DNA from 4 places in the Rahnella sp. PD4 genome. Region 4 is predicted to be linked to each of the others. Evidence: predicted binding sites of a transcription regulator. Region 4 holds the regulator's gene; each other region holds the start of a gene.

Region 1 (2,207 bases), on a different contig from region 4:
TCTGCCGTTTAATCGAACGTGAAAAAAACCATGAGAAGGTAAACAACGCCAGCAGCAAGGTGGCGGCGGCCAGCAAAATACGGATGACTTTTTCGATAGTCAGGTTATTGATGTGGCTGGTGAGATACCCCACAGAAACGATACCGACCACGTTGCCTTGCCCGTTGATGATCGGTGCCTTACTGCGCAACGATAAGCCGATACCTCCCAGCCGGATGGTGGTGGTGCTTCTGCCCGCCAGCACATCCCCGTTGTCTCCCCCGACCAGCATTTTCCCCACACGGTCAGCATAAATCGAATGAAACAGATGTATTGCTTTACCATCGCCTATCACCATGTAACTGGCATCACTGCGTGCAGAAATACTCATCATTAAATGATTAATAGCCGGAACATCCTTATTTTCAACGGCGGTAATTAATGAAGGAATAAGTGCAATTTCCTCTGCCTGAACTTTTGCACGAGTACCCATATCTTCATATAACTGACGTTCTATATCATAATAGTAATAAATGCCCGCTATCGAAAAAAGTGTCATAAATAGCATGACAAGATAAATGAATAGCTTTATCTGAAAAGAAGGCCGAAACCGCATCGGGAAACCTATAACCAGACAGTGATATTAATAGAAAGTGCAAAGATATTATCACGCCCCGGTATTTGCGTCAGCGTGAAGGATTAAAGTTGCGAGGCATGCCGCATAACATCATCAGGCGCGTCAGGGCCTGGGCGGCTAACCCCATAATTCACAACAGCTATTTCACCATAAATTAACAGTAATATTATAATTGCAAATAACACCATAAAAACCACGAAAATAATAGCGGCCTGAGTTTTTAAATTAATTAAAACCATAAAAACCTTTCACTCCTTTAAAACACCTTTTCTAATTTGCGGCACCTCACATATTACCGGTCAGCATTACTCTTATACTCCCTGCACAAATTGACACAGGGGATTCATAATGAGTACAACTGACGACACCTATTCTGTTACTGCGGGATCTTCCTGCGTTAAACAGCTCTCATTAAAAGAAAAATGGTGGCACATTCTCGATACCTGGAAAATCGGCATTATTCCGTTACCGCTGTTCGCCATGGCGGGGCTACTTATCGCAATAGATTGTCTTGACGGCAAACTGCCGAGCGACATCGTGGTGATGGTCGCCACGTTAGCGTTCTTTGGGTTTGCCTGTGGCGAGTTCGGCAAGCGTCTGCCTTTTATCGGCAAGATGGGCGCTGCGGCGATTTGCGCCACGTTCATTCCTTCCGCGCTGGTCTATTACGGCCTGCTGCCGGATGTTGTGGTGGAGTCCACCACCAAGTTCTACAAAAGCACCAATATTCTGTATCTCTACATCTGCTGCATTATCGTGGGCAGCATCATGAGCATGGATCGCAAAGTGCTGATCCAGGGGTTCATGCGTATTTTCTTCCCAATGTTGTGCGGCGAAGTGGTTGGCATGCTGGTCGGGATGGGGGTCGGTCTGGCGCTGGGCATGGAACCTTTTCAGATTTTCTTCTTCCTGATCTTACCGATCATGGCCGGTGGCGTGGGTGAAGGTGCCATCCCGCTGTCCATTGGTTACGCAACCTTATTACACATGGACCAGGGTGTGGCGCTGGGTCGCATCCTGCCTATCGTGATGCTGGGCAGCCTGACGGCTATCGTGATCTCCGGTTCTCTCAATCAGCTAGGTAAACGCTATCCACACCTCACCGGCGAAGGTCAGCTGATGCCGTCTGCTAAAAATGCCACAACGGAAAGCAACACGCCGACAGTGGCTGGCGGTAAAACCGATGTCACGACCATTGCCTCAGGTGCATTACTGGCCGTTCTGCTTTATATGGTGGGCATGCTGTTACACAAGCTGATTGGTCTTCCTGCACCGGTCGGGATGCTGTTTGCGGCTGTTGGCCTGAAACTGGCGCACGGCGTTTCTCCCCGCCTGCTCGAAGGTTCTCAGGTGGTGTACAAATTCTTCCAGACTTCCGTCACTTACCCGATTTTGTTCGCCGTCGGCGTCGCCATCACACCGTGGAATGAACTGGTTGCCGCATTCACGATTTCTAATCTGCTGGTCATTGTCAGCACTGTTGCAGCGCTGGTCACCACCGGCTTTTTCGTCGGCAAGAAAATTGGCATGCACCCGATTGATGTCGCCATCGTTTCCTGCTGCCAGAGTGGCCAGGGCGGTACCGGTGATG
Region 2 (2,207 bases), on a different contig from region 4:
CCGGGGTGGTACACGGATTTGCAGGCAGTCTTTCTCAGGCACAGGCGTTTATTAAACTGGGTTTTGCGATAGGCGTCGGCGGCACCATCAGCTATGAGCGTGCGCAGAAAACCCGGCATGTGATGGCCGGATTACCCCTTTCCTCTTTGCTGCTCGAAACCGATGCGCCCGATATGCCGTTGCAGGGTTTTCAGGGGCAACCTAACCGCCCTGAGCGTGCGGCTAATGTATTCGACATTTTGTGCAGCCTGCGCAGTGAAACGCCCGAACAGATTGCCGGCGCATTGCTCGATAATACCCGACGCATCTTTAATCTCCCTTCGCTGTGAACCCTGAGAAAGACTAAATTGTGATTTAAATAACATTCACATTGACGCGGCTGAGCCTGCATAAAAAGGTTTTCTGGCGAGTTACGATTTAATTTCTCTTTAAAATGTTATTATTATAACATTACCTGCGTGATTGCCGCCGGGTGATTGCGGTGTAATCCCCCGAACTCCGTTTGTCATGATTCGGGTATACACTCTTATAAGGGTCGAATACTGAGCATAAAGGCTATGAAATGTGATTTATATCTCATTTCATCAAGCAACGTTGCAAACGGTTTTCATTTTGTGTGAAATACTGCACACAGGAACCTGATGTGACGTGTTCAAATAGTCACAACGTATTGGCGTCAGCCAATCCAAGCGCGGTGAGAAGGATCTCAGTTGCCACGTAAGCCACTACACGCCGCTTACGCACGCTATCTTCAAGGAACCAAGTCCGCTCGCCAACCGTGCAGAATTTTTTTCCCGAGGGTAAACGCGGGAAATAATTCATGACTGTATGCTCAGTTCTGGCCGGTCGCTGGAATTGAAAATTGTTGGAGAGTTATATGACCGATTTAACCGCCGCAGCGCAACGTGCGCTGAACCTGATGGATTTAACCACCCTGAACGAAGACGACACGGATGCGAAAGTGATCGCACTTTGTCATCAGGCGAAGAGCCCGGCAGGAAATACTGCTGCCGTCTGCATTTATCCTCGTTTTATTCCTGTTGCCCGTAAAACTCTGCGTGAGCAAGGTACGCCGGACATCCGCATTGCAACCGTGACCAACTTCCCGCACGGTAATGATGATCTTGAGATCGCGCTGGCAGAAACCCGTGCGGCAATTGCTTACGGTGCCGATGAAGTTGACGTGGTATTCCCGTACCGTGCGTTGATTGCCGGTAACGAGCAGATTGGTTTTGAGATGGTCAGACAATGCAAAGAAGCCTGTGCTGCCGCCAACGTCCTGCTGAAAGTGATCATCGAAACCGGTGAACTCAGGCAAGATGCCCTGATCCGCAAAGCGTCTGAAATTGCGATCAAAGCCGGGGCTGATTTCATCAAAACCTCCACAGGGAAAGTGCCTGAAAATGCCACGCTGCACAGCGCTGAGCTGATGATGAGCGTCATTGCAGAGATGGGCGTGGGCGAAACTGTCGGTTTCAAACCGGCTGGTGGCGTGAAAACCGCTGAAGACGCTGCGCAATATCTGGCGCTGGCTGACCGCCTGCTGGGCCGCGAATGGGCTGACGCACGTCACTTCCGTTTCGGCGCATCCAGTCTGCTGGCCAGTCTGCTCACCACGCTGGGTCACGCGGGTCAGAAAGCCACCAGCAGCTACTAATCATTGTTGTTATGCCGATGCCGTGGCGCTGTTTTACAGCGTCCGGTATTCGCATCCACATTTAGCGTTCAGCTCAGGCAGGGGGATACCTTGTTTCTCGCACAAGAAATTATTCGTAAAAAACGTGACGGTCAGCCTTTAAGCGACGAGGAAATTCGTTTCTTCATTAATGGTATTCGCGACAGCCAGGTTTCAGAAGGCCAGATTGCCGCGCTGGCAATGACTATCTATTTCAATGACATGTCTATGAAAGAACGTGTTTCGCTGACCATGGCGATGCGTGATTCAGGCACCGTGCTCAACTGGAAAAGCCTCGGCCTGAACGGTCCGGTCGTGGATAAGCATTCGACCGGCGGCGTGGGTGATGTGACCTCGCTGATGCTGGGCCCGATGGTAGCGGCATGCGGCGGTTATGTCCCGATGATTTCCGGCCGTGGTCTCGGTCATACCGGCGGTACGCTCGATAAACTCGAAGCGATTCCGGGCTTCGATATTTTCCCGGATGACAGCCGTTTTCGCAGCATCATTCAGGATGTCGGCGTGGCAATCA
Region 3 (2,207 bases), 350 kb from region 4:
AAACAATACCGTTTGCCAACCCGTCTTGCGGAGAGTGAGTCACCACTTCGCGGCCATCTAGCGCCACATAACCACTTTTACGCGGTAGCGCGCCGTAGAGAATTTTCATCAGTTCGGTACGGCCGGCACCCATCAAACCGGAAATCCCCAGGATTTCGCCGCTGTACAGTTCAAAGCTGATGTTGTTCACTCCCGGTCCGCTGATATCACGCACCTGCAGGCGCAGCGCACCGCGTTCATGATTAATACGCGGGTATTGTTCCTCCAGACGGCGGCCCACCATCATTTCAATCAACGTGTCTTCTTCCAGTTCGCTGACCGGACGCTCTGCAATGAACTGCCCGTCACGAAATACCGTCACGTCGTCGCAGATTTCGAAGATTTCTTTCATGCGGTGTGAGATATACACCACGCCACAGCCGGCAGCTTTCAGTTCGCGTATAACGCTAAATAAAGAAGCGGTTTCAGTATCGGTCAGGGCATCGGTCGGCTCATCCATAATGATGACTTTGGATTCAAAGCTAAGCACTTTAGCTATTTCGACCATTTGCTGGTCGCCGATGGATAAATCCCCCACCAGCCGGTCACTTTTGTAACGCAGATTCAGGCGCGCCAGCAGTTTATCGGCTTCGGCATACATCTTCTTCCAGTTGATACGGCCAAAACCGTTTACAAACTCACGGCCAAGGAAGATGTTTTCAGCAATAGTCAGTTGAGGGATCAGATTTAATTCCTGATGGATAATCCCGATCCCGGCTTCCTGCGATGCTTTCGGACCGTTGAACGTCGCTTCCTTACCCAGAAAACGTACTGAGCCGGCATCTTTTTGATAGATGCCGGTCAGCACTTTCATCATGGTGGACTTGCCCGCGCCGTTTTCCCCCACCAACGCCATCACTCGTCCCGGATAGACGCTGAGCGCCGCGCCGGAAAGGGCTTTCACGCCGGGAAAGGCTTTATCAATGCCTGTCAGTTGCAGCAAAGGTTGCATAAAAGCCTCAGAAGGTTACGCCGGCACACAGAATAATGTTCGCATAAGGCGAACATTCCCCGCTGCGGATCACAGCCCGACTTTTTTCGCTTTGCGCTTTGAATGCCTCATGGCTGACGTAATCCAAAGCAATGGTGTTTCCCTGGTGTTGTTCGAGTTGTGTCAATTGGGCGAGCAACGCTTCATGGAGTTGAGGATTTTTAGTCTGGATTTCCTCGGCGAGGATAGCCCGCTCAACCTGCATCTCGTGTGTCACTACCTCTAAGACTTGTAAAAAGGTGGGGACTCCCTGGGTTAATGCCAGATCGATGCGTTGGCAAGCTGCTGGCACCGGAAGACCGGCATCGCCAATAACCAGCTGATCGGTGTGGCCTAACCGGGCAATAACATGTGAGATTTCGGCATTTAACAGCGGTGACTTCTTCATTGTGAACTCCTACAGCGAAACGTTTCGCTCATTGAAGAGTTTATAAAGATTAGCGGACATGGCAACGAGCTAGTGATGGAATTGTGATCAGCGTCGAAACGTTTCGCTGACTGATTCGGAAACAACGTGGAAATTTGAGTTATCGTTTAAGAAAGGCAGGAGCAGAAATAAAACAGGGCACCCGAAGGTACCCTTTGAGCGGCAGAAATGGGGATCAGATTTCCACCTGCGTGCCGAGTTCGATCACCCGGTTAGGCGGAATTTCAAACTGATCGGGCGCACGCAGGGCATTACGGCTGAGCGCCATAAAGAGTTTCCCACGGAAGTACAGATACCACGGGCGCTTGGTCAGGATCAGCGATTCATGCGACATGAAGAATGACGTTTCCATCATCCGGCACGGTAATCCTTCCAGACCACAGCGATGGAATACTTCTTCCACGTTCGGCGTTTCTTTAAACCCGTAACTGGCTACTACACGCCAGAACGTCGGTGACAGCTGCTCGATGGTGACACGCCGGACATTATGCACATAAGGCGCATCTTCCGTGCGCAGCGTCAGCAGTACCACGCGCTCATGCAATACTTTGTTGTGTTTGAGGTTGTGCAGCAATGCAAACGGAATGACGTTGATGGCACGAGACATATACACAGCCGTTCCCGGAACACGCACCGGCGGAGATTTTTCCAGAGAGGCGATCATCGCCTCCAGGGAATTCCCATGCTCGTTCATACGGCGCATAAGGCGGAAGCGTTCGCTCTTCCAGGTGGTCATCACGATGAACATGC
Region 4 (2,207 bases):
TCGGGATCGGTATGTTGCGTCAGCAGACTGTACTTGGCCTCGAAATAATCCGCGAGTTGCAGATAAAGCTGGCTGAGCGTTTCGCGCATAGGCTGTTCTTGCGAAATACGAAACCACACCCAGTTAAACACCCCGTACCAGGCTGTGCCTGCTGCGAACAGCACCGGTGCCTGCCACATCGGGCGCACGCCGACCATACTCAGTGTGAAAATAGTGGCTACCAGCGCGCCGGGTAACAGGCGCGCATGTAACGGGCTGATTTCACCGGTAACGCCGAGCAATAACGCCAGCGATAGCATGATCAGCGGCAGCGGAACGTGCCAGTTTTCCAGCATCAGTTGCAGCAGAATACTGCTCACGGCAAACAGTGAACCGCCGACGATCAGACGTTTGAAAAAGCGTTTGTGCGGGGTATCCAGACCGGCGATGTTACAGCAGGCCGGGCAGAGGGAAAACAGCAGACCCATTTGCAAGTTGCCAAACAGCCAGCAAATGCCAACAGGCAGGCACAACACCAGCGTCTGGCGCAGCGCGTAATTCACTTCAGGATGGTAAAACAGTTTTCGCCATAACGTCATGGGTAAAGCTTAGCCCATAAAAAAGGCGCGACAGTATTCTGCCGCGCCAATTTTCGAGGGATTAACGTGTGCCGTAAACGACAATCGTTTTCCCGTGTGCGGAGATCAGGCTCTGATCTTCCAGCATTTTGAGGATTCGTCCGACTGTTTCACGTGAACAACCGACGATTTGGCCAATTTCCTGACGGGTAATCTTGATTTGCATCCCGTCCGGATGGGTCATTGCATCAGGCTGTTTAGCCAGGTTGAGCAACGTTTGAGCGATACGACCGGTTACGTCGAGGAAGGCAAGGTTGCCGACTTTCTCTGACGTCACTTGCAGACGGTTGGCCATCTGCGCGGAGAGACGCATCAGAATATCCGGGTTAACCTGAATCAGCTGGCGGAACTTTTTATACGAAATTTCAGCCACTTCACAGGCAGTTTTAGCACGTACCCAGGCACTACGTTCCTGACCTTCTTCGAAGAGTCCCAGCTCACCGATGAAGTCACCTTGGTTAAGGTAGGACAGTATCATTTCCTTGCCTTCTTCATCTTTAATCAGGACAGCAACTGACCCTTTCACGATGTAGTAAAGCGTTTCGGCTTTTTCACCCTGGTGAATCAGCGTACTTTTAGAAGGATACTTATGTATATGACAGTGAGACAGGAACCATTCAAGAGTCGGGTCTGTTTGTGGCTTGCCGAGAACCATTAGCTATTATCCTCTGTTGTTATCGCTGCCCAAAATCACAGGGCTCAGAGTTCCCTGTATGGCACTTCAAATCCAAAGCGCCCTTTCAGCATATAACTCCCCAGAAATGCTGCAAGCGGATGTCGGAGTGCAACAGCCTGTTTATTGCTGTTAACACCGTGGGTTCTGTTCTTAAACCGCAAAAACCGTCACCGCAATTTACTGGAAAGTATGTTTCGGCTTTGTTTGTAGCACAGGTTTGAGATGCTGTCTTCTGTTGTCTCGCTTCAGCATGATGGCGATCGGGTTACGTTGCCAGATTTTGGTCTAAAGGGTACTCTGAGAGCAGATTTCTAAAAGTTTATTCACCGGGAGAATAGTTCATGCACGCACGTGTCAAATGGGTTGAAGGGCTGACCTTTTTAGGTGAGTCAGCGTCGGGTCATCAGATTTCAATGGATGGTAACGCGGGCGATAAAGCCCCAAGCCCGATGGAAATGTTACTGATGTCCGCAGGCGGCTGCAGTGCAATTGACGTGGTATCTATTTTACAGAAAGGCCGTAATGACGTGCGTGATTGTGAAGTGAAGCTGACTTCACAACGCCGCGAAGAAGCGCCGCGTCTGTTCACGCATATCAATCTGCATTTTATCGTCACCGGTAAGGATCTGACCGATAAGATTGTTGAACGTGCGGTCAGCCTTTCTGCCGAAAAATACTGTTCAGTGTCTCTGATGTTGGGTAAAGCGGCCACCATCACCCACAGCTTTGAAGTGATTGCAGCGGAATAAAGTTTACTCGATTTTCTTACCTTCCATCAGGCGCTGCACCAGTGGCGCCATGATCAGCTCCATTGCCAGCCCCATTTTCCCACCTGGTACCACCAGCGTTTTGATGTGCGAGATAAATGACCCCTGCAACATTGCCAGCAGATAGGGGAAATCGATGTCGTCCAG

Evidence for each region. Region 4 encodes CRP, which controls carbon source genes, mostly activating them, when cyclic AMP is high. Its sites were predicted from a motif close to ATGTGANNNNNNTCACAT; they were not measured.
Region 1: the regulator CRP is predicted to act here: its motif matches at 890-907, upstream of ACOZIO_RS05635 (2-hydroxycarboxylate transporter family protein).
Region 2: the regulator CRP is predicted to act here: its motif matches at 615-632, upstream of deoC (deoxyribose-phosphate aldolase).
Region 3: the regulator CRP is predicted to act here: its motif matches at 1,500-1,517, upstream of rbsD (D-ribose pyranase).

The regions. Positions count from the first base shown of each region.
Region 1 covers NZ_JBLZQF010000002.1:191,883-194,089, forward strand. The annotation lists gene ACOZIO_RS05625 (ATP-binding protein) at 1-595, opposite strand, end outside; gene ACOZIO_RS05630 (hypothetical protein) at 679-855, opposite strand; gene ACOZIO_RS05635 (2-hydroxycarboxylate transporter family protein) at 965-2,207, shown strand, end outside.
Region 2 covers NZ_JBLZQF010000003.1:41,616-43,822, forward strand. The annotation lists gene ACOZIO_RS09130 (TatD family hydrolase) at 1-329, shown strand, start outside; gene deoC (deoxyribose-phosphate aldolase) at 878-1,657, shown strand; gene deoA (thymidine phosphorylase) at 1,748-2,207, shown strand, end outside.
Region 3 covers NZ_JBLZQF010000005.1:360,979-363,185, reverse strand. The annotation lists gene rbsA (ribose ABC transporter ATP-binding protein RbsA) at 1-991, opposite strand, end outside; gene rbsD (D-ribose pyranase) at 999-1,418, opposite strand; gene kup (low affinity potassium transporter Kup) at 1,633-2,207, opposite strand, start outside.
Region 4 covers NZ_JBLZQF010000005.1:15,401-17,607, reverse strand. The annotation lists gene ACOZIO_RS14140 (YccS/YhfK family putative transporter) at 1-578, opposite strand, end outside; gene crp (cAMP-activated global transcriptional regulator CRP) at 640-1,272, opposite strand; gene ACOZIO_RS14130 (OsmC family protein) at 1,635-2,042, shown strand; gene ACOZIO_RS14125 (phosphoribulokinase) at 2,046-2,207, opposite strand, start outside.